4 regions of the Thalassospira lucentensis genome follow, and region 3 is predicted to be linked to each of the others. Evidence: predicted binding sites of a transcription regulator. Region 3 holds the regulator's gene; each other region holds the start of a gene.

Region 1 (5,539 bases), 1.4 Mb from region 3:
TGTATTTCACGCCGTTGGCAGCCTGGATTTCACGAATAACGTCCCAGTCTTTCTGGTAGGTGACAGGAACGAATTTCGATACGCCTTTGAATTCTTCGCCAAGGGCGGTGCCCTTCATGTCGAAGGTAAAGAAGGCTTCCTTGATCTTTTCGATCAGTTCCGGCTTCAGGTTATAGGCATAGTTGAACGAAGTGGTCGGGAAAGGCTTGCTTTCATAGATGATTTTGACTTCGTTCGGATCATAAAGGTCGCGCTGGACCATGCGTTCGACGACTTCGGATGCAACCGGTGCTGCGTCATAGTCACCGGCAACAACGCCCAGGATCGACTGATCGTGCGAACCGGAATAGACGACTTCGTAATCCTGTTCCGGAACGATGCCCTGACCCGGAAGCAGTGCGCGCGGTGCAAGGTTGCCCGAGTTCGATGTCGGCGAGGTGTGCGCAACGCGCTTGCCCTTCAGGTCCTCGATCTTGTCGATGCCGCTGTCAACGCGGGTATAAAGCTGCAGCGTGTAACCGAAACGGCCATCATCGCCACCCATCAATGCGAACGGAACCGCACCGGCAAGGTTAACTGCAAACGGGGTCGGACCGGTCGAGAAACCGGCAACATGCAGGCGGCCGCTACGCATGGCTTCGACTTCGGCCGAGTTCGACTGAACCGCAAAGAAGTGAACGTCCTTGCCGGTTACTTTTTCAAGATGTTCAAGGAACGGCTGCCAGATATCGGCATAAACCGCCGGGTCTTCGACCGGGGTATAGGCAAACACGAGGGTGTCCGGGTCAACCTGCTGATCGGCGGGCGGTGCATCGGCAACCAGATCGCCATCCATGTCGCAATACATCTGATCAAGATCGCCACGTGCGATGCAATCATCGGCCTGTGCAAATGCCGTGCTGCTGCCAAAGCTCATCATGCCGATGGCGGCAAGCAGCGTAGAAACTTTCAAAATGTCCATTTTTTTCGCATGTGAAAACATGAGACAGAACCTTTCTTCCCTGTAAACGCGGGCTTAATGCCGGTTTTAAATGTGGTTTTGTTGTTTTTGTTGTTGCTTTTATCAACATTATAAAGTGGCAAAAAGTTTGAAAAGCAACATAAAACTGTAACAATCGGTTACAAAAATAACTGCTAACCTTATCCAAAAGTGGTGCGGGCTAGGCTATTCAGGGGAGAGAGGCTCTTTGCGTATCGGAAAAAAGGAACGGCAGCAGCGCATTCTTCAGGAACTGCAAATTCATCCGCATGTGAGAGTTGCCACATTGGCGGAACGATTCGATGTGGCAACTGAAACAATTCGCCGTGATCTCGACGCGCTAAGCGACGATGGCCTGATCAAACGTGAATTTGGCGGTGCATCCGCACAGCCCATGGGCCATCAGCCCGATCTGGCCCAGCGCCAGATGACCGCGGTTGCCGGGTTCGAACGGATCGGCATCATGGCGGGCAACATGATCCGGCCGGGTGATGTGATCATGATCGATGCCGGGTCCACCGTCAGCCAGCTTGCCCCCTATATGGCCCAGAATCCCGGCGCATTGCGGCGCACGGTTCTGACCAATTGCTATGCAGTGGTGCATGGCATGGGCGAACAGGCGGTTATTGACGATGTCATCATGTGTCCGGGGCAGTTCGATCCGCGCGAAAATGCGGTCTACGGCAATGATACGATTGAATTCCTGCGCCGTTTCCACGCCAACAAGGCCTTTATCGGCGCATCGGGTGTTGCATGGCAGGGGTTCAGTGACGTTAACCGTCGGGCGGTTGCGGTCAAACGCGCCATGATGGAACGGTCCGATGAAACCTGGCTGATGGTCGATCACACCAAGTTCGATCAGCGTTACCTTGAAAACATCGCACCGCTTGAAGCCCTGACCGGGGTGATCACGGATCGTTTGCCGCCTGAAAAACTGCTGTCCCATCTGGATCGCATCGGCGTTCAGATTGTCGCATGGCAGGACAATGTTTCCGCAGATCAGGGGGCAATCGCCGGCTGATATTTTATCGCTGGCGATAAAACTGCATTTTTTCAACACAGTGACTTTGCGCGAACGATCATTTGCGCCCATATTCGGGATCGGCAAAACGTAATTGCCAGCCGGGTTCCCGCCCCGGTCAGTATGCTTTCTGACACGGAGGATTTCTATCGTGACCAATCCAGTGACCACCCGCACCGAACAGGACACCATGGGCAGCATCGATGTGCCCGCGGACCGGTATTGGGGGGCGCAGACCCAGCGATCAAAACAGAATTTCCGCATTGGCGGCGAACGGATGCCCGATGCATTGATCCGGGCGTTCGGGATACAGAAACTGGCTGCCGCGCGCGCCAATGCTGCCCTTGGCAATCTGGATGCGAACCTTGCCGAGGCAATCGAGGCCGCCGCGCGCGAAGTCGCCGATGGCAAGCTGCTGGATCACTTCCCGCTTGTCGTCTGGCAGACCGGCAGTGGCACCCAGACCAACATGAATGCCAACGAGGTCATCGCCAACCGGGCCTGCGAAATCCTTGGCAAGCCGATGGGCAAACGTGATCCGGTCCATCCCAACGACCATGTCAATCGCGGCCAGTCATCCAATGACAGTTTCCCGGCGGCCATGCATATCGCCGCCGTGGTCGAGATCGAAGAATGCCTCAAACCGGCTCTTGCCCATCTTCGAAGTGCACTGGATGCCAAGGTCAAGGCCTTTGCCGATATCGTCAAAATCGGCCGCACCCATATGCAGGATGCTGTGCCGCTGACCCTGGGGCAGGAATTTTCGGGCTACGCCGCCCAGATCGCCCTTGGCCTTGATCGCATTGATGATGCACTGGTCCGGCTTCGCAAACTGGCGCAGGGTGGGACTGCCCTTGGTACGGGCCTGAATGCGCCAAAGGGTTTTGACGTCGAATTTGCCAAACAGGTTTCGACGATCACGGGGCTTAAATTCGAAACGGCGGCCAACAAATTCGAAGCCCTTGCCGCCCATGATGCCTGTGTCGAGATGTCGGGTGTACTGAACGTTCTGGCGACGTCGCTGATGAAGATCGGCAACGATATCCGTCTGCTGGGGTCCGGCCCGCGTTGCGGGCTTGGTGAACTGGTCCTGCCCGCGAACGAGCCGGGATCATCGATCATGCCGGGCAAGGTCAACCCGACCCAGGCCGAAGCCCTAACCATGGTCTGCGCTCAGGTGATCGGCAACCATGTGGCAGTCACGGTCGGCGGTTCGAACGGTCATCTGGATCTGAACGTGTTCAAACCGGTGATCATTTATAACCTGCTGCAATCGATCCGCCTGATTGCCGATGCCTCGGTCAGCTTTGCCGATAACTGTGTTGTCGGTCTTGAAGCCGATCAGGAAAAAATCGATCACTATGTCGAACAAAGCCTGATGCTGGTGACGGCCCTTGCACCGCATATCGGGTACGACAATGCCGCCGCCGTCGCCAAAAAGGCGCACAAGGATCGCAGCAGCCTTAAGGAAGCAACCATTGCGCTCGGCTTCCTTGACGGGGCGAAGTTCGATGAGCTGGTCCGCGCACGCGATATGATCTGATTTGATGTGATGATGCGGGCCGGTTTTGACCGGCCCGTTCTTTATCCGCCTATCGGGATGCGAACGCGCCGTTCAGCATCGCGGGCACGATTGCCTTATGAAACGGCATGATGGTGCCAAGATACATCCGGCCCAGCATATTGTGCCGCCGGATCAGGGTGCTGGACCGGATCACCGTTTGCCCGCACTGGAATTTTTCGACCTCGACCGTCAGGCGAAAATCAAGATGCCTGTCATCCATGCCCAGCACGATGAAATCGTCCCCGCGCTCAATCACCGGGAAAAGGCCGATGACATCGGCGTCCGGTTCGGGCGCGGTTTTAAGCCCCAATGGCCGGACCATCGCATTGCGCAACGCCAGCAGATAGCCCATCCAGACCGGCCTGCCATCCATGATCTTTTGCGCGGCGCGTTCGGGGGTGATGTCGGGATCGTCAATCGTGATCGCAAAACTGTCCGCCCAATCGGCATCGACCATTGCAGGATGGGGCAGGGATATCGGAACAGCCATCGCGTAGGGCAAAAACGTATCCTTTCGATCAGCCTGGATCAGCTTTTTCGGCGGTGATCGTGCCCCAATTGTCATCCTGCGGCAATGATATATCTCATTGTCGCGGGGGGTAAATTCAGGCATACCCAATCCATGCGTATTCGTACCAAACCGATGCTGTCACATGTGAATATCCGGGCTGCGGGCAAACTCCTGCGCGTCTGGATGCTGGCATTCGTCATCCTGATGACCGGGGTGACGCAGTCGGGTTTCGTAAGCGCGATGTATGGCGGTGCCAGTGGTGGCGGGTTAACCGCCATTACCGGGGCCAATGCCGAACCCGGTGGCGATCTGATTTTCATCTGCACGGCGGATGGGGTGCGCGCAGTATCGTTTGGCGACGTCGGCCCCGACGGCGCGTCACAAAATTCCGGCGGGCATTCTGCCGGTCATGGTTTCTGTTCGCTATGCGCGTCCCATCATGGGGCGATGGCAAGTCTGGACGTGCCGTTTGGCGCGCCGGTTTCAATCATCCATGATGCCGAATACGCGCAAGCCCGCCTGCTTGCCGCCACGATCATCGTGCCGCGTACGCGCTATTCCCGCGCACCCCCGCATTCCATCTGATTTCCCGATACACCCGAAATCAAATCACCGGTGTGATGCAACCAATCCACACCGGACAAGGATGGAAACAAAGATCATGAAAAAACTGTTTGCTGTTATTGCGACCCTGGCCGGTCTGTTTGCCGCCACTCAATCGTTCGCTGCTGATATCGAAATCAGGGATGCCTGGGCCAAGGCATCGCTTGGCAAGGTGCCGAATGGCGCGGCCTTCCTGACGGTCGAAAATACCGGCATGGTAGACCGTATTGTCGGGGTGAAATCCGATCTGGCCGATAAAACCGAACTGCACACGCATATCATGGAAAACAACGTCATGAAGATGCGCCCGGTCGAAGGCGGGATCGATGTGCCGATGCATGGTGAACTGATGTTCAAACCGGGCAGCTATCACGTCATGCTGATCGGCCTGCACAAGCCGCTCGTCGAAGGTGAAAAAATCGACGTAACGCTGACCTTCGAAAAGGCGGGCGACATACCGGTGACCATTGATGTGATGGGGTCAATGTCCAAAGGCCCGCACGGCGATGCCGGTATGGATCACGGCGACATGAAAATGGGCGATCAGGAACACAAGGGCCACTAGGTCCTGTTCTGCCAATCCATCGATCGACAGATACAGAAAATACCAAGGGGAACGGTTTGCACCGTTCCCCTTTTTTGTCATGATGGTCGGCCATCATCCATCCCATGCAGGGAGTGCGCCATGTCCCGCGATATCACCATTGAAAACCTGATTGAAAAACTCGGCCTGCAACCCCATCCCGAAGGCGGCTTTTACGCCGAAACATTCCGCGCGCTGGAAACCTGCAATCCGGGCAACCGGTATCTTGGCGTGCGATCAACGGGGACCGCGATCTATTACCTGCTGACGCCCGATAC
Region 2 (5,539 bases), 170 kb from region 3:
GCTTATCTGAACGGGAAAAACCCGCGCGAAGATGGCCCGCGGAACGTTCCGGGCCGCCCGAATGCACCGCATATGTCGCACGGCGCCAAAAAATAACGGTTTCCGCCGGTCAATCAGACCAGCCGGTAAACGCCGAATGAAAAAGCCGCCCTCTTTCGACGGGCGGCTTTTTCTTTTGCGATTAGGCGATCCTATTTCGACTGAAGGACATATTGGGCAAAGCCCGCCTCATCCTCGCCGACAAAGCTGATATTGTCGGGCGCATTCAGGGCCGACGATGCCTTGGGGCTCGTCACGAACGTTACCTTGGATGCCTCACCGATTGGTGCCAGGCTCCAGTTGCCATCGGCCTTCGGATCGATTTCCTTTTCCTCAAGGATGTAATTCGCCAGAACCGTTCGGTTTTCATCCGGGGCTTCGATAATGATGGTCGATCCGTCCAGTCCCGGGAAATTACCGCCGCCGCTTGCGCGGTAATTGTTGGTCGCCACAACAAAATCCTGATCATCGGCAACAGGCTTGCCATCATAGGTCAGGTTGATAATGCGGTGCGCATCCTTGTTCACCACTTCGCCCGATGCGTTATAGCGCGCGGGCTGTGTCACATCGATCTGGTAATTGACCCCGTCGATGACATCAAAGTTATAGGTCGGGAATGTCTCGTTGATCAGCGGCTGTTCTTCAGTGCTGTTCGGATCGATCTGATTGAACTGCACGGCCGACATTTCAAGCCATTCACGCACCTGCGCACCATCAAGCAACACCGCGCGCAACGTATTGGGATAGATATAAAGATCAGCAACGTTTTTAAGCGCGATCTTGCCTTGGGGGATATCGGTGAAATATTCCGGGCCGCCACGGCCGCCGGCCTTGAAGGGTGCACCCGCCGACAGGATCGGCATGCCGTCATATTCGGATCCCTTCAGGATGCGTTCCAGATACCATTTCTGCGCATTGGTCACGATCTGGATCGACGGATCATCCGCCACCAGCGCAAAGAAGCTGTTGATCGGCGTTGCTGTCGTACCGACACCTTCGCGCATATAGGCAATTGTCGCCTCATGCTCTTCTTTCACCGCCTCGATCACTTCCGGATCGGCATCGACCAGCGGCGTGATATCGCGCCCTTCGCGGTGATAGATCGGACGTGCTTCCGAAAGGCTGTCTGTCACCTTCCATTCACCGGCATCATTGACCGAAAGCGTCAGATCAATAACGCCAAGATGGCTACCCCAAAAGCCCGGCATGACGGCAGCCACACCATTGATCGTCCCCTTGGCAAGGTCAACACCATCAATATCGGCATAGGTATCGGACGGGAAAACCGTATGGGCATGGCCAAACAGGATGGCATCAATGCCGTCAACCTCACTCAGGTAAAAGGTCGCGTTTTCCTCCATGCCTTCGCGCGCCAGAGTCGACAGACCGGAATGCGGCACCGCAATCACGATATCCGCACCCTTTTCGCGCATTTCGGGCACGTATTTTCTGGCCATGTCGACGATGTCTTTGGTCACGACATGCCCTTCGAGATTGGCCTTGTCCCACTGCATGATCTGCGGCGGGACGAACCCGATTACGCCGACCTTTGCCTTGTGCTTTTTGCCGTCGCTATCGGTAAATTCACGATCAAGGATCACATAAGGCTGGAAATACGGTTTGTCATTTTCCGCATCAGCGTCACCGTCATCGGCAAAGACATTGGCACTGACATAGGGGAACTTGGCGCCTGAAAGACTTTTGCCAAGAAAATCGAGACCATAGTTGAATTCGTGATTGCCGATATTGGCCGCGTCATAACCCAGCAGGTTCATCGCCTTGTAAACCGGGTGGACCTCGCCCTCTTTCAGGCCGTGGCGCTTGGCCATGTAATCGCCAAGCGGGTTGCCCTGGATCAGGTCGCCATTATCAATCAGAACGACATTTTCCGCTTCGCCCCGGGCATTTTTCAACAGGGTCGCGACCTTCGCCAGACCAACCGTGTCAGACTCGCCGTCGCGATAATAATCATAATTGACCAGATGCGTATGGATATCGGTGGTTTCCAGAATGCGCAGCGATACCGTGCTGTCGGCCAATGCCGTACCACTGGCAAGCGCCACGGTCAGGGATAAAACAGATCCCGCAAGGACACGACCGACAAAGGTGCGACTGATCGGACGAAAATGTGACATGTGACTGGTTCCTGTTGAAGCGATGCTCATGCTCGAATTTATTATTGTTCGTTTGGTCAGGTTTTGAAGATTTTGCGAAAATACCAAGGCAAACACAAACAAAAACACCCGCACAGGATGGCGGGCGTTTTCAGGATTGAAATTCTGCGCCAGGACGGAACCGCTTTCTACTCCGCCGGCCGCAACATCGGCTGGTGGGATTTGTACCCCATCACCACCTCGTTCCCCGGTTCCGGATCGTGGGGCACATTCAGCGCCAGGATCAGCGAAACCGCCGCCATCGCCGCCCCTGACAGGAACACCGCCGATGGCGATATCAGCCACAACATCCCGAACGCCACCGGGATAAACACCGCGGCAATATGGTTGATCGTAAAACTTACACCGGCCGTCGATGAAATATCGGCCGGATCGGCGATCTTCTGGAAATAGGTTTTGATCGCAATCGCCATCGCAAAGAACAGATGATCGATGACATAAAGCGCCCCGGCCAGCTTGTCGTTTTCGACAAAGGCATAAGACACAAAAACAATGAACAGACCGATATATTCAAATGTCAGCGCCTTGCGTTCACCCCATTTGCCAATCAGTTTCCCGATCTTGGGTGCCAGAACCATATTGATCGCATGGTTTAACAGGAACAGAAGCGTGATGGTTGCGGCGTCATAACCAAACTTCTCGACCATCAGGAACCCGGCAAACACCGTGAAAATCTGGCGGCGCGCCCCACTCATGAAGGTCAGCGCGTAATAAAGCCAGTAACGTTTGCGCAGGATCAGCTTCTTGGTCTGCGGGTGGGCATCGGCAAATTTCGGAAACGCCATCCATGCAAATACAGCGGCGATAACCGTCAAGGCCCCGCCAAACAGATACACATACCGGTATTCAACATTCAGCAATTCCAGCATCGCCCAGACAATGCCAAACATCACCAGCGATGCGACCGATTTCGCCGAAAGCTGCCGGCCCATCACCATCGCGGTGCGTTCCTTTTTCACCCATTGCAACGACAATGCCTGCTGCATGGTTTCAAAATAATGGAACCCGATCGACATCAGAACCGTGGTGCAATAAAGCCCGACGACAGTGGGGAAATAGCCCGAAATCGCCACCCCGATGCCCAGCACCAGAAGCGAGATCAGCGCAAAGGTCTGCTCGCGCAGGATGATCAGCACAAAAATCGCGGTAAAGGCCATAAAGCCCGGAATTTCACGCAACGACTGCAAAATTCCGATCTCGCGGCCGGTAAAATCCGCCATCTCGACCGAAAAGTTGTTCAAAAGCGCCATCCAGGTCGAAAATGACAGCGGCATCGCCGCCGCCATGAAAATCAGCAGCACCTCCGGGTTGCGCCATCCCTTGTGCGCAACAGCCGCACCCGACAGATCGGGATTGCCCGGCACCTCGATGGGGGCGGCGTGGGTGCTTGTTTCCGGTGGTAAATCCTTGGACATGATGTCTCCCCGCACGGAACCGGTGGCAATCGGGGCACGTGCTTTTATCTGTTTGATTGGAATGTCTTCAAACTAGCGTTGCGGCATACGTCTGTCTTGCGATAATCTGCCATCATATATTGCAAACAGGACATTCTCATGGATGGATCACGGGATATCTCGAAATATCCGCAACATTCCCGTCCCCGGCCCGATCATTTGCCGCGCCCGGTTTATGTCCGCATGAGCGACCTTCCCGCCGGTTACAGTATCGGCGCGCACAGTCACGACTGGCATCAGCTGATTTTTGCCATCGAAGGTACCATGACCGTCACCACCGCGGCTGGCATCTGGGTCGTCCCGCCCCAACGTGCGGTCTGGGTGCCGCCCGGTGTTGAACATGCTGTCGCCCATGCCACCTTCACCCGTGCGCGCCATATCTATATCGATAAGAATGCACCGGTTGAATTGCCTGATCGCTGCACCGTACTGGAAGTAAGCCCGCTTCTGCGCGAACTGATCCGGGCCGCGACCGAAATCCCGATTGAATATGACGAAGCCGGTTCGGATGGTCGGCTGATCCACGTGCTGCTTGATCAGCTAAAACCACCCAGAAACGATAACCTGCATCTACCCGCCCCCAAGGACCTGCGTCTGGCGCGCATTTGCGAACAGTTGCAGGCCAATCCGTCCGATAACCGGACTCTTGATGAATGGTCACGTGATTGCGGTGCGTCGTCACGCACCTTGGCCCGGCTGTTTCAACGCGAAACCGGCATGCCGTTTCGCGACTGGCGGCAAAAGCTGCGCCTGCTTTACGCGCTTGAAAAACTGGCCCATCATCGACCGGTTACCGAGGTTGCCCTTGATCTCGGCTATGAAAACACCTCGGCCTTTATCGCAATGTTTCGCAAGGCAACCGGCAAAACACCGGGCGGATATTACCGGTAACAAATAAACAGAACAGCAGGAGGAAACCCATGAGCGAGAAATCATATACCGGCGGCTGCCAGTGCGGTGCCGTGCGCTATGCGGTCGACAAACTCGATCTTGACCACACCATCACCTGCAATTGTTCACGCTGCCAGAAACTTGGATCGGTCCTGGCCTTCACGCCGCGCGATAATTTCGTGCTGAAATCAGGCGAAAGCAATCTGACCGAATATCTGTTCAATGCCAGAAAGATCAGTCACCAGTTTTGCAAAACCTGCGGCATCCAAAGCTTCGCTTATGGCGAAATGCCCGACGGTGCCAAAATGGCCGCGATCAATGTCAATTGCCTTGACGATGTCGACCCGCGCAGCCTGACCCCGCATCAAGTCGATGGCAAAGATCACTAATAGCCCACTCACAATCCTCATTCCCGCGAAGGCGGAAATCCAGGTGGCAGCGCAGGAACACATGACAAGTTGATTTATCGACTGTTCGCGATCCCAACACCGACCACTGAGTTTCGCTCCACCCTGATATGAAAAAAACTCAGTATTTCACACGGCTTATTCGGGTTACTGCTTGATTGGCGGGACATCCTTCCCGCGGAATGCAGGATGATCCCGAAAATGGGCAGTGTATGGTCCGGGATCGGCTTGCGGCTTGCCGCCACCGGTCTGTTTGCAGTGATGAGTTTGTTTGTGCGTCTGGCCTCGTTCGAGGCACCGGTCGGGCAAATCATGTTCTGGCGAAGCTCCGTCGCCCTGATCCCTATTGTCCTGTATCTGATGTGGCGCCGCCAGTTTCCGCGTGGCCTTCGCACCGCCCGCCCGTTCGGTCATCTTAAACGCAGCACATTCGGCCTTGTGTCGATGTTCTTTTCGTTTCTGTCGCTGGCCTATCTGCCGCTCGCCCTCGCCACCGCACTTGGCTTCCTTGCCCCACTTCTGGTGTTGCCGGTCGCGATGATCATGTTGCGCGAAAAGCCCGGCATGGCGGTCT
Region 3 (5,539 bases):
TCAGATCGAAGCCGACATTTCGCCATTTCGCGGGGTTTTCCTGTCGCTGTTCTTCATGTCGGTCGGCATGTCGGTGAATGCCAATGTCGTCATTGGTCAGGCCGGTACCATCATTTTATGGCTGATCGGGTTGCTGGTCGTTAAGGCGGCGGTCCTTTTCGGGTTATCCCTGCTGATCGGCTTTAACCGGGCATCATCGATCCGGGTTGCCATGAGCCTGGCCGCAGGTGGCGAATTCGCCTTCGTCATGCTGGCACTGGCATCGCAGAATGGCGCGGTTCCGATTGATATCGCCGTGATGCTGATCCCGGTTGTCGCGATTTCGATGGGTTTGACCCCCTCCCTGATTTCACTGGGCCACCGGATCGAACAGAAACTTCATCCCAAGGAAAACGATCAGCTCAGCGAAATTTCAGATGAAACCGATGGCATTCAGAAGCATGTTCTGGTGATTGGTTGCGGGCGTGTCGGCCGGGTTCTGGCCCGTCTGCTGCGTACCAAGGATATCCCGTTCATCGTTCTTGAATCCGATGCCCAGCAGGTTTCACGCGGCCGTGCCGAAGGTCTGCCGGTTTATTTTGCAGATGGATCACGTCCGGAAACATTCCGAGCGGCCCATACAGAACAGGCCCATATTGCCGCCGTTGCCATGGGCAACCCGCACGCAACCGAAAAGACCGTCGCCTTGCTGCGACAGCATTATCCACATCTGAAAATCTTTGCCCGTGCCCAGGACATCACACATATCGGTCCCCTGTCACGCAGCGGTGCGGATGCCGCCATCCCCGAAGTACTCGAAACCGGTTTGCGCCTGTCCGACCATGTTTTGGCCGCCTGCGACATCCCGCAGGAAGATATCGATACCGAAATTGCCAAGTTCCGTCGTGCCGATATGCTTCTGATGAACGAACTGGCGCCACGCACCGCGCGCCAGAAAGCCGAAGATCCGGCATCAAAATCGGCCAAACCGGTAAAATCCAGGAAAACCACCTGAAAACAAAAACCCCCATCATAAAGATGGGGGTTTTTCGTTTCACCTTCCGGAATAACCGCGATCAGGCGGCTTCGACATCCAGTGCGTAACCGGCGGCACGAACCGTACGGATCACATCGCGCGTTCCCTTGACGTCATTCAATGCCTTGCGCAGGCGGCGAATATGTACGTCAACCGTTCGGGTCTCGACATAGATGTTCGGACCCCAAACCGCGTTCAGAAGCTGCTCGCGCGAGAAAACCCGCCCCGGATGTTCGAGGAAGTAACGCAGCAGACGGAATTCGGTCGGGCCAAGATGTATGGCCTTGCCGTTACGGCTGACACGATGGGCAGCCAAATCCATTTCGATATCGGAATAGATCAACTGCCCCTGTGGTTGCGCCGGGCCGGATCGGCGAAGCAACGCGCGAATACGCGCCAGCAATTCGCCAATCGCGAATGGCTTGGTCACATAATCGTCGGCACCGGTATCAAGGCCACGGATGCGGTCACCTTCTTCGCCACGCGCGGTAACCATAATCACCGGCAAATCGCGGCTTTCCGGTTTCCGGCGGATCTGGCGGCAAACCTCGATCCCCGACATTACCGGCAACATCCAGTCCAGAAGGACCAGGTCGACATGGGTTTCAGCCAGAATCTTCAACGCTTCGTCACCGTCTCCGGCTTCGACAACCTGCATCCCCTCGCGTTCGAGGTTGTAGCGCAACATGGTTACGATTGCAGCTTCGTCCTCGACGATAAGAACCGTTGGGTCCATCTTCCTATGCTCCAGTGTCACTCATTCGGTTCTACGACAGCGAAATTCGCCGCGTCATTTTTTGGCCGAGTATCCATCGGCAGGTCTTCACCCTTGATCCGGTAATAGATCGTTTCGGCGATATTGGTCGCGTGATCGCCAATACGTTCGATGTTCTTGGCAATAAACAGCAGATGGGTCGATGCCGTGATGTTACGCGGATCTTCCATCATATAGGTCAGCAATTCACGAAACAGGGAGTTATACATATCGTCAACTTCCTGATCACGCGCCCATACACGCTGGGCCTTTTCCGCATCGCCTTCGATATAGGCGTCCAGAACGTCCTTGATGATTTCCTGGCACAGCTTCGCCATGTTCGGGATCACCTGAACCGGACGGATCGGCGGCACCTGGTTGAGAACCTGCGCGCGCTTGGCAATGTTTTTCGCCAGATCGCCAATACGTTCCAGATCGTTGGAAAGTTTAAGCGCTGTCACCACCTGACGCAGGTCATCTGCCATCGGCTGGCGCAGGGCCAGAAGACGTACGGCAAAATCCTGTACTTCCTGTTCCAGCGTATCGATACGATGATCGGAAATAATGACCTTTTCGGCCAGTTCCGAATCCCGCTTCACGATTGCGCGGATCGCAGAAATCAGCTGGCTTTCGGCAAGCCCGCCCATCTGCGAGATGATATTGTTCAAACGGGTCAGTTCTTCGTCAAACGAACTGACGATATGGTGTTTTTCGTCGGCCATCTAATAATACTCCTGCCCGGAATTAACCGAAGCGACCCGTGATGTATCCCTTGGTGCGTTCGTCCTTGGGATTGGTGAAAATCTGATCGGTTTCGCCCACTTCGACCAGCTTGCCGAGGTGGAAGAACGCCGTGCGCTGCGACACGCGGGCCGCCTGCTGCATGGAGTGCGTCACGATCACAATGGTGTAGTTCGAACGAAGCTCGTCGATCAGTTCTTCGACCTTTGCGGTCGCAATCGGGTCAAGCGCCGAGCACGGCTCATCCATCAGGATGACTTCCGGGCTAACGGCAACCGCACGTGCGATGCAAAGGCGCTGCTGCTGCCCACCCGAAAGACCGGTCGCCGGTTCCGGCAGGCGGTCTTTGACTTCTTTCAGAAGGCCTGCCCGTTCAAGCGAGGTCATGACGATCTCGTCAAGCTCGTCCCGCGAGTTCACCAGACCATGAATACGCGGACCATAGGCCACATTGTCATAGATCGATTTCGGGAAGGGGTTCGGTTTCTGGAACACCATGCCGATACGGGCACGCAACTGAACAACGTCGATGGCCTTGTCATAGATGTCACGGTCATCAAGCGTCACCTTGCCGTTGATCGTGACACCGTCAATCGTGTCATTCATGCGGTTCATGCAGCGCAGGAAGGTCGATTTGCCGCAGCCCGACGGACCGATCAGCGCAGTAACCTGACGTTCGACAATGTCAAGATTGACATCGAAAAGCGCCTGGTTGTCACTATAGAAAAGATTAAGGTCACGGGCCGTCATTTTCGGGCTAGTGACTGACGGCTCTGCCGTCATTGCGCTTTGAGTTACAACAGCCATTTTACCACTTCCGTTCAAATTTCTTGCGCAGATACACGGCCAATCCGTTCATCAGGATCAGGAAGCCCAGCAATACCATGATCGCCGCCGAGGTTTTCTCGACAAAGGCTCTTTCCGGACTGTCAGCCCACAGATAAATCTGCACCGGAAGAACCGTCGCCGGATCAAGCGCGCCTCCCGGAACATCAACGATGAATGCCACCATGCCGATCATCAGAAGCGGTGCGGTTTCACCAAGCGCCTGCGCCATGCCGATGATGGTTCCGGTCAGAATGCCCGGCATTGCCAGCGGCAGCACATGATGGGTCACCGTCTGTACCGGTGATGCCCCAAGTCCAAGGGCAGCCTGCCGGATTGACGGCGGTACTGCCTTGATCGCTGCCCGCGATGCGATGATGATCGTCGGCAGGGTCATCAGTGCCAGCGTCAAACCACCGACAACCGGTGCCGAACGCGGCAGATGCATGACATTGAGGTAGACCTCAAGCCCGAGAAGACCGAACACGATGGAAGGCACAGCCGCAAGGTTGTTGATATTGACTTCGACAATAGTCGTGAAACGGTTTTTCGGAGCGAATTCCTCGAGATAAATCGCGGCCAGAACACCGATCGGGAATGACAGGAGAAGCGTCACAATCAGGGTATAGAACGACCCGACCGCGGCCCCCCAGATGCCAGCAAGTTCCGGTTCGCGTGAGTCACCATTGGTGAAGAACCGCGTGTGAAACTGCTTTTCAACAGCGCCTTCGGCGGTCAGGGCGTCATACCAGCCGAGTTCCTGGTCATTCAGGCGACGGTCGCCTTCATCTGTATCTGCGCTGATATAACCCTTGTTGAGCATATCAAAATCGTCACCCGAAATCAGCCAGACCTTGCGGGTCTGTCCAATCAGGCTCGGATTATCAAGCACACGCTGGCGCAGGTCGTAAGAAGCCCCGCCCGAAACGATGTCATAAAGGTCACGGCGTTCGCGGCGATCGGTTACATCCGGGAACCGGTTGCGCAATGCTTCCTTGACCAGACCATCGAAATTGGCGCGACCGATAACTGCGGGGTCACCTGTTCCGTCCGGATCAATCTCAGCCGGATCGAAATGAATTTCGAGCTGAACATAGGTCTGGAAGAAGGCGCTATACCCCTTCGAAACAATCGAATAGCCAAGCACGACAAGCGCCATGAGAGCGATGGCAATCGCGCTCAGGCCATAAATCTTGAACCGGCGTTCCGCCGCATACCGCTTTTTGATGTTGCGGGCAATTTTCGGGCTATCCCAGTCAACCGGCGTGTGCAGATTGCCAGAGATCACTTTTGCGGCGGCTCTATCTTCCATAAGCGATGCCATATCAGTCATATTTCTCGCGATACTTCTGAACAACCTTAAGGGCAAACACGTTCAGGCCCAAGGTGACGAGGAAAAGAACAAGACCGAGTGCAAAGGCCGACAGGGTTTTGGCACTGTCGAACTCCTGGTCACCGACCAGAAGCGTCACGATCTGCACGGTAACGGTGGTAACCGCCTGCAACGGGTTGACCGTCATATTGGCCGCAAGTCCGGCGGCCATAACCACGATCATGGTTTCACCAATTGCACGCGACACTGCCAGCAGAACCGCCCCGACAACACCTGGCAGGGCAGCGGGAAGGATCACGTGGCGGATGGTTTCCGACCTTGTGGCACCCAGACCATAAGATCCGTCGCGCAGGGATTTGGGCACCTGCGACATGACATCGTCAGACAGCGACGACACAAACGGAATGATCATAACCCCCATAACGAGGCCGGCCGCAAGCGCGCTTTCGGAGCTGACATCAAGTCCAAGAATAGCACCATTATCACGCAGGAACGGCGCGACTGTCAGGGCAGCAAAGAAGCCATACACAACCGTCGGAACACCGGCCAGAATTTCAAGGGCTGGCTTGGCAAAAGCACGGAATTTCGATGATGCATACTCGCCCATATAGATGGCAGAGAACAAACCGATCGGCACTGCGACAAACATCGCGATCACAGTGATCAGCAGCGTCCCTACGAATAGCGGGATCGCACCAAAGGCCCCTTCGGATGCCACCTGATCAGCACGGATCGCCGTCTGCGGGCTCCATTCCAGCCCGAACAGGAATTCGAGCGGGTTGATCTTGGAGAAGAAATGCAGCGCTTCGAACAACAGCGAGAAAACGATCCCCACTGTCGACAGGATCGCGATCCCGGAACAGGCGATCAT
Region 4 (5,539 bases), 1.4 Mb from region 3:
ACAGATTTATTGTTGGCACGGTTTGTTGCTGGTCCGGCTATTGCCAGCTTTGACCGACCGATTTCACAGATTGCGGTGCCCATGCCCTATCAATCCCTTCGCGACTTCATCGACGAGCTTGAAAAGACAGACCGTCTGGTCCGGGTTAGCGAACCGGTTTCCCCCTATCTTGAGATGACGGAAATCCAGACGCGCCTTCTGGCCGAAGGTGGCCCGGCGGTCCTGTTTGAAAATGTCATTGGCGAGGATGGCCAGAAATACGACATGCCGGTTCTGGTGAACCTTTTTGGCACCGTGGACCGCGTGGCGGCAGGCATGAACCGCAAGCCCGAAGAATTGCGCGAAGTCGGCGAGACGCTGGCGTTTCTCAAACAGCCCGAACCACCCGGAAGCCTCAAGGAAGCATTTTCAATGCTGCCGCTGGCCAAGACCGTGATGGCGATGAAGCCCAAAACGGTTTCCAAGGCCCCGTGTCAGGAAATCGTCCTTAAGGGCGATGACATTGACCTTTCAAAATTGCCGATCCAGTCATGCTGGCCGGGTGAACCGGCCCCGCTGATCACGTGGCCGCTGGTTGTGACCCAAGGCCCGACCGCCAACGAAAAGGGCGGTGACAAACGCGATGTGTTCAATCTTGGCATCTATCGCATGCAGGTTCTGGGCAAGAACAAGGCGATCATGCGCTGGCTGAAACATCGTGGCGGGGCGCAGCATCATGCGCGCTGGAAAAAGGAAAAGCGCGATCCGTTGCCGGCTGCCATCGTGCTGGGTGCCGATCCGGGTACGATCCTTGCCGCGGTGACCCCGGTTCCCGATACGCTTTCGGAATATCAGTTTGCCGGATTGCTGCGCGGGGAAAAGGTCGAGCTGGTTGATTGCAAAACCGTTCCGCTGAAAGTCCCGGCGACGGCAGAAATCATTCTGGAAGGCTATGTGTCGCTGGATGAATATGCGCCCGAAGGGCCGTATGGCGACCATACCGGTTATTATAACTCGGTCGAGGAATTCCCGGTATTCACCCTGACCGCGATTACCATGCGCAAAAAGCCGATCTATCTGTCGACCTTTACCGGTCGCCCGCCAGATGAGCCATCGGTCCTTGGCGAGGCATTGAACGATGTTTTCGTGCCGCTATTGCAGCAGCAATTCCCGGAAATCGTCGATTTCTGGCTGCCGCCCGAAGGATGTTCGTATCGCATCGCGGTCGTATCGATGAAGAAAGCCTATCCGGGGCATGCCAAGCGCGTGATGATGGGTGTGTGGTCGTTCCTGCGGCAATTCATGTATACGAAATTTGTTATTGTCGTGGATGACGATATTGATGTGCGCGACTGGAAAGACGTGATGTGGGCGATTTCAACCCGCATGGACCCGGTGCGCGACATCACCACCGTGACCGAAACACCGATCGATTATCTTGATTTCGCATCACCCGAAAGCGGCCTTGGCGGCAAGCTTGGCCTTGACGCGACCAACAAGCTGCCCCCCGAAACCCACCGGGAATGGGGCGAAAAGATTTTCATGGAAGACGAGATTATCGACCGGGTTGATGCCAAATGGGACCGGTACGGATTGCCGGGATCGGGCAAGAAAATCTGGCGGGATTAATTTAAAAGGCGGATCACAAAATGATCCGCCTTTTCTTTTTCAGTTCCGGAAGAACAGCCAATGCTGTCCGTCATCAGATGGTTTGTCCGACCAGAAAAACTGTGGCGCGTCGCACATGAAGTCGTCGATCCGGACGGCAACATTGCAAAGATCGCCATCTCCCATGACATCACGCATGTATTCGGGATCGTTGACCTGCCAGCTCATGACCGGCGGGGCGGTTTTATCGTCAATGCAAAGGGCATATTGTTCGGACTGGGCGAACGGAATCTGCTTTAATTCGGAATGCGCCTGCCCCTTGTGATTGGTCACCATCAGGACATCGAAAAACGGTCCTTCGGGATTGTCACGATCCACCCAGCCGACGATCTGGTCATTGACATCGTCACAGGTAAAATCCCCGACAAGAACCTGATGACGGTTTTGCGCGGCATATTGTCCAGCCTGAATGCGCATTTCGCGATAAAGATCATTGGCCGTTACCGGTGCAGCCGCCATATCGTTTGGTGCCGCAGTTTCGGCTTCTTGCGCATCAGCTTGCAACATCGTCAGGGAAGTGCCCAGAAGCAGTGTTGCCACAAACAGGTTTCGCACGTATGTTTCCCGTCATTTTTTACAGGTTTCCGGTTTTTCCCGGTTCGGATTTCAGGTCATAATAGCAACTTGCGAAGAAAAAATGACCAAAGATCGGCTTTCGCTCAATGGTTCATTCAAATGTGCGTCAGACGGTATCTGGTTGGGTCTTTCTAGCGATTGCCTTTTCTTGCCCTTTGCGAAAAGCGATCAGCCTGCCTATAACCATAGGAAACCACATTCCGATCAAAGGGAGCTTCCATGCCCAAAACCGACATGACACTCGATCGCATCACCGACCTGCTGGCGCGTGCAAAAAAGGCGGGTGCCGACGATGCGGATGCCGTTTATGTCGAAGGCACGTCACTTTCGGTATCCCAGCGACTGGGCAAGATGGAGAAGCTTGAACGATCCGAAGGTGCCGATCTTGGCCTGCGTGTTCTGATCGGCAAGCAGCAGGCAGTTGTGTCGTCATCCGACACCAGCGAAAGCGCATTGAAAGAACTGGTCGAGCGCGCCGTCGCCATGGCGAAAAACGCCCCCGAGGACCCGTTCTGCGGCATTGCCGACCCATCCGAACTGGCCGAAACATTTGACGTCGAGGCGCTTGAGCTTTGCGAGCCGGGTGAAGTCAGCCAGGAAAAGCTGATTGCATGGGCCACCGCCTGTGAAGAAGCCGCAAGGTCGGTTGAAGGCATCACCAATTCCGAGGGCGCCGACGCCGGTTGGGGAACCCATCAGATCACGCTTGCCGCGACCAACGGCTTTGCCAATTCCTATGCCGGCAGCGGCAGCCACATTTCCGTATCCGTCCTTGCCGGAACCGGCACCGGCATGGAACGCGATTATGACTATGACAGTGCGGTCTTTTCGACCGATCTGCGCGATCCGGTCGATATCGGCCTTAAGGCCGCCGAAAAGACCCTGAAACGTTTGAACCCGCGCAAGGTCAAAAGCACGCAGGTCCCGGTAATCTATGATCCACGCGTTTCCGCATCCCTCGTCGGGCATCTGGCCGGTGCAATCAACGGATCGGGCATTGCGCGCGGCACCAGTTTCCTTCTGGATGCCATGGGCAAGGAAATCTTTGCGCCGGGGATCAACATCATTGACAATCCGCACCGCAAGCGTGGCCTGCGCTCCAAACCGTTTGACGCCGAAGGTGTTGCCAACGAAAAGCGCCATCTGATTGAAAATGGCGTTCTGAAAACCTGGATCATGGATTTGCGATCGGCCCGCCAGCTTGGCCTGAAATCAACCGGCAACGCATCGCGCGGTGCCGGAAGCCTGCCGGGACCGTCGACCACCAACCTTTACATGGAACCGGGCACCATATCGCCCGCCGACATGATCAAGGACATCAAACAGGGCCTTTACATCACCGAGATGATCGGCAGCAGCGTTAATGGCGTGACCGGCGATTATTCGCGGGGTGCATCGGGCTTCTGGATCGAAAATGGTGAACTGGCTTATCCGGTTTCCGAAATCACGGTTGCCGGTAACCTTAAAGACATGTTCAAAACGGCCGTACCGGCCAATGACCTGACCTTCAAATACGGCACCAATGCCCCGACAATCCGGGTTGATGGCATGACGCTGGCCGGGCAATAAGTTCGAAAATCAATCTGCGGCGATTTGCAACAGGGGTGTGTTTTGCGCATCCCTGTTTTCGTTTTGGCGGCCATTGCATTGGTCGGCATAGGCCTGTGGCACCATAACCCGTACCGGATAGGGTGAAAGGCTGATTTCGCATGGCAGCTTGCCGGCACTTTCGCCGTCAATCTGCAAGGGTGCCGGGCCGCAATGGCTGGTGATGGTCAGTCGTTCGGTCTGTACGACCGATACATCGGTTTGCGCGTGCAACCGATTCAGGGTCAAAGCAATCCCGTATCGCGCCAGCGCCATAAAGCCGCTTCCGGGCATCAGCACGACATCAAGGCTGTTATCGGTCAGTTTGGCATCAGGTGAAATAACGAACGCCCCGCCGTAATGCTTGGCATGTGTCGCAACCACACCGGCGACGCGATATTGTTCGCGCCCGATATTAACCTCGAAATCGCGGTGATGCGGAAAGATGATATTGCGGAGCCCTTCGATAACATATGCCCCCTTGCCGATCAGTCTTTTAAGTTTTAGCGACACATTTGCGACGGTATCGGCATCCGCCCCCATGCCGACCATCAAAAAGAACGCACGGCCATTGACCAGACCGGGCCGTACCCAGACCTGGGCCGGGTTGTTGATGTAATCGGCAATTGCCTGCGCGCGGATTTCAAGCCCGACCTCGACCGCCAGAACATTGGCCGTTCCCAGCGGAATGATGCCAAGCGGCGGGACTTCGTGGCCTTCGATCTGCGCATCAAGCAAACCGTTCAGGGCCTCGTTCAGCGACCCATCCCCGCCGGCAACAAAAAGCCGTTGATGGGCACGAACCTTGCGCGCCAGTTCACGGGCATGACCGGGATGGGTTGTCTGTAACAATTCAACCTTTATGCCAGCCTTCTGTAAAATGCTTGAAAGGAACCGCTGTTTGTTTCCGCCTGCACGCGGATTGAAGATGACCGTTACCCCGTCATGGGTCATTGCGAAAAACTTTCGAAATAAAAATGAAACATTACTTTCGCGTTCCCTTTATACAAAATGAAATATGTAACAGGATATTGACAGAACCGATAAATTTATATGAACGGGTTATATATTCGCGCCATTTGTTTTAAACAATTACTGGTTGGGGACAGTATCCGGCATGTAAAACCGTCGGATTCCAGCCGTCCTTATGGCAGGATACGGAGGAGCGGCAATGACAGCGATGACGCTGCAACCGCATTACCGCACGGTCTGGATTTCAGACGTCCATCTCGGAACACGTGGATGTCAGGCAGATCTTCTTTTGGATTTCCTCAATGAAGTAACGGCAGATACCTATTATCTGGTTGGCGATATCATTGACGGCTGGCGGCTTAAGAAAAGCTGGTACTGGCCCGAAAGCCACCATGCCGTGATCACCACAATCATGGACAAGGCCAAAAATGGCGCGAAGGTCATCTTTGTGCCCGGCAACCATGATGAATTCGCCCGCGAGTTTGTCGACATGACCTTCGGGCATGTCGAAGTCAAGATGAACGACATTCACGAGACGGCGGATGGCAGAAAGCTTCTGATCATTCATGGCGACGAGTTTGATGGTGTCGTCAAATATGCCAAGTGGCTCGCCTATCTTGGGGATACGGCCTACAACCTCGCAATTGTCCTGAACCGTTACTACAACGGCATTCGCCGCCGATTGGGTTACGGATACTGGTCGCTATCGGCCTATCTTAAAAACCGGGTCAAGAACGCGGTCCAGTTCGTCTGCAAT

What was found. Region 3 encodes PhoB, which activates phosphate uptake and scavenging genes when phosphate is short. Its sites were predicted from a motif close to TNTCATAAAACTGTCA; they were not measured.
Region 1: phnD (phosphate/phosphite/phosphonate ABC transporter substrate-binding protein) is a predicted target of PhoB. The motif match lies at 1,097-1,112, and genes of this name have one in related genera.
Region 2: R1T41_RS04610 (bifunctional 2',3'-cyclic-nucleotide 2'-phosphodiesterase/3'-nucleotidase) is a predicted target of PhoB. The motif match lies at 2,239-2,254, and genes of this name have one in related genera.
Region 4: R1T41_RS11725 (diacylglycerol/lipid kinase family protein) is a predicted target of PhoB. The motif match lies at 4,778-4,793, and genes of this name have one in related genera.

Annotation. Positions count from the first base shown of each region.
Region 1 covers NZ_CP136684.1:2,436,206-2,441,744, forward strand. The annotation lists gene phnD (phosphate/phosphite/phosphonate ABC transporter substrate-binding protein) at 1-961, opposite strand, end outside; gene R1T41_RS11820 (DeoR/GlpR family DNA-binding transcription regulator) at 1,188-2,000, shown strand; gene fumC (class II fumarate hydratase) at 2,152-3,543, shown strand; gene R1T41_RS11830 (DUF2867 domain-containing protein) at 3,593-4,066, opposite strand; gene R1T41_RS11835 (DUF2946 family protein) at 4,187-4,660, shown strand; gene R1T41_RS11840 (copper chaperone PCu(A)C) at 4,737-5,243, shown strand; gene R1T41_RS11845 (cupin domain-containing protein) at 5,364-5,539, shown strand, end outside.
Region 2 covers NZ_CP136684.1:855,366-860,904, forward strand. The annotation lists gene R1T41_RS04605 (GcrA family cell cycle regulator) at 1-96, shown strand, start outside; gene R1T41_RS04610 (bifunctional 2',3'-cyclic-nucleotide 2'-phosphodiesterase/3'-nucleotidase) at 192-2,174, opposite strand; gene R1T41_RS04615 (MFS transporter) at 2,342-3,628, opposite strand; gene R1T41_RS04620 (helix-turn-helix transcriptional regulator) at 3,767-4,558, shown strand; gene R1T41_RS04625 (GFA family protein) at 4,588-4,947, shown strand; gene R1T41_RS04630 (DMT family transporter) at 5,167-5,539, shown strand, end outside.
Region 3 covers NZ_CP136684.1:1,020,951-1,026,489, forward strand. The annotation lists gene R1T41_RS05365 (cation:proton antiporter) at 1-994, shown strand, start outside; gene phoB (phosphate regulon transcriptional regulator PhoB) at 1,056-1,751, opposite strand; gene phoU (phosphate signaling complex protein PhoU) at 1,769-2,491, opposite strand; gene pstB (phosphate ABC transporter ATP-binding protein PstB) at 2,514-3,317, opposite strand; gene pstA (phosphate ABC transporter permease PstA) at 3,319-4,668, opposite strand; gene pstC (phosphate ABC transporter permease subunit PstC) at 4,661-5,539, opposite strand, start outside.
Region 4 covers NZ_CP136684.1:2,416,498-2,422,036, reverse strand. The annotation lists gene R1T41_RS11740 (UbiD family decarboxylase) at 82-1,608, shown strand; gene R1T41_RS11735 (hypothetical protein) at 1,648-2,202, opposite strand; gene R1T41_RS11730 (TldD/PmbA family protein) at 2,443-3,792, shown strand; gene R1T41_RS11725 (diacylglycerol/lipid kinase family protein) at 3,802-4,764, opposite strand; gene R1T41_RS11720 (UDP-2,3-diacylglucosamine diphosphatase) at 4,982-5,539, shown strand, end outside.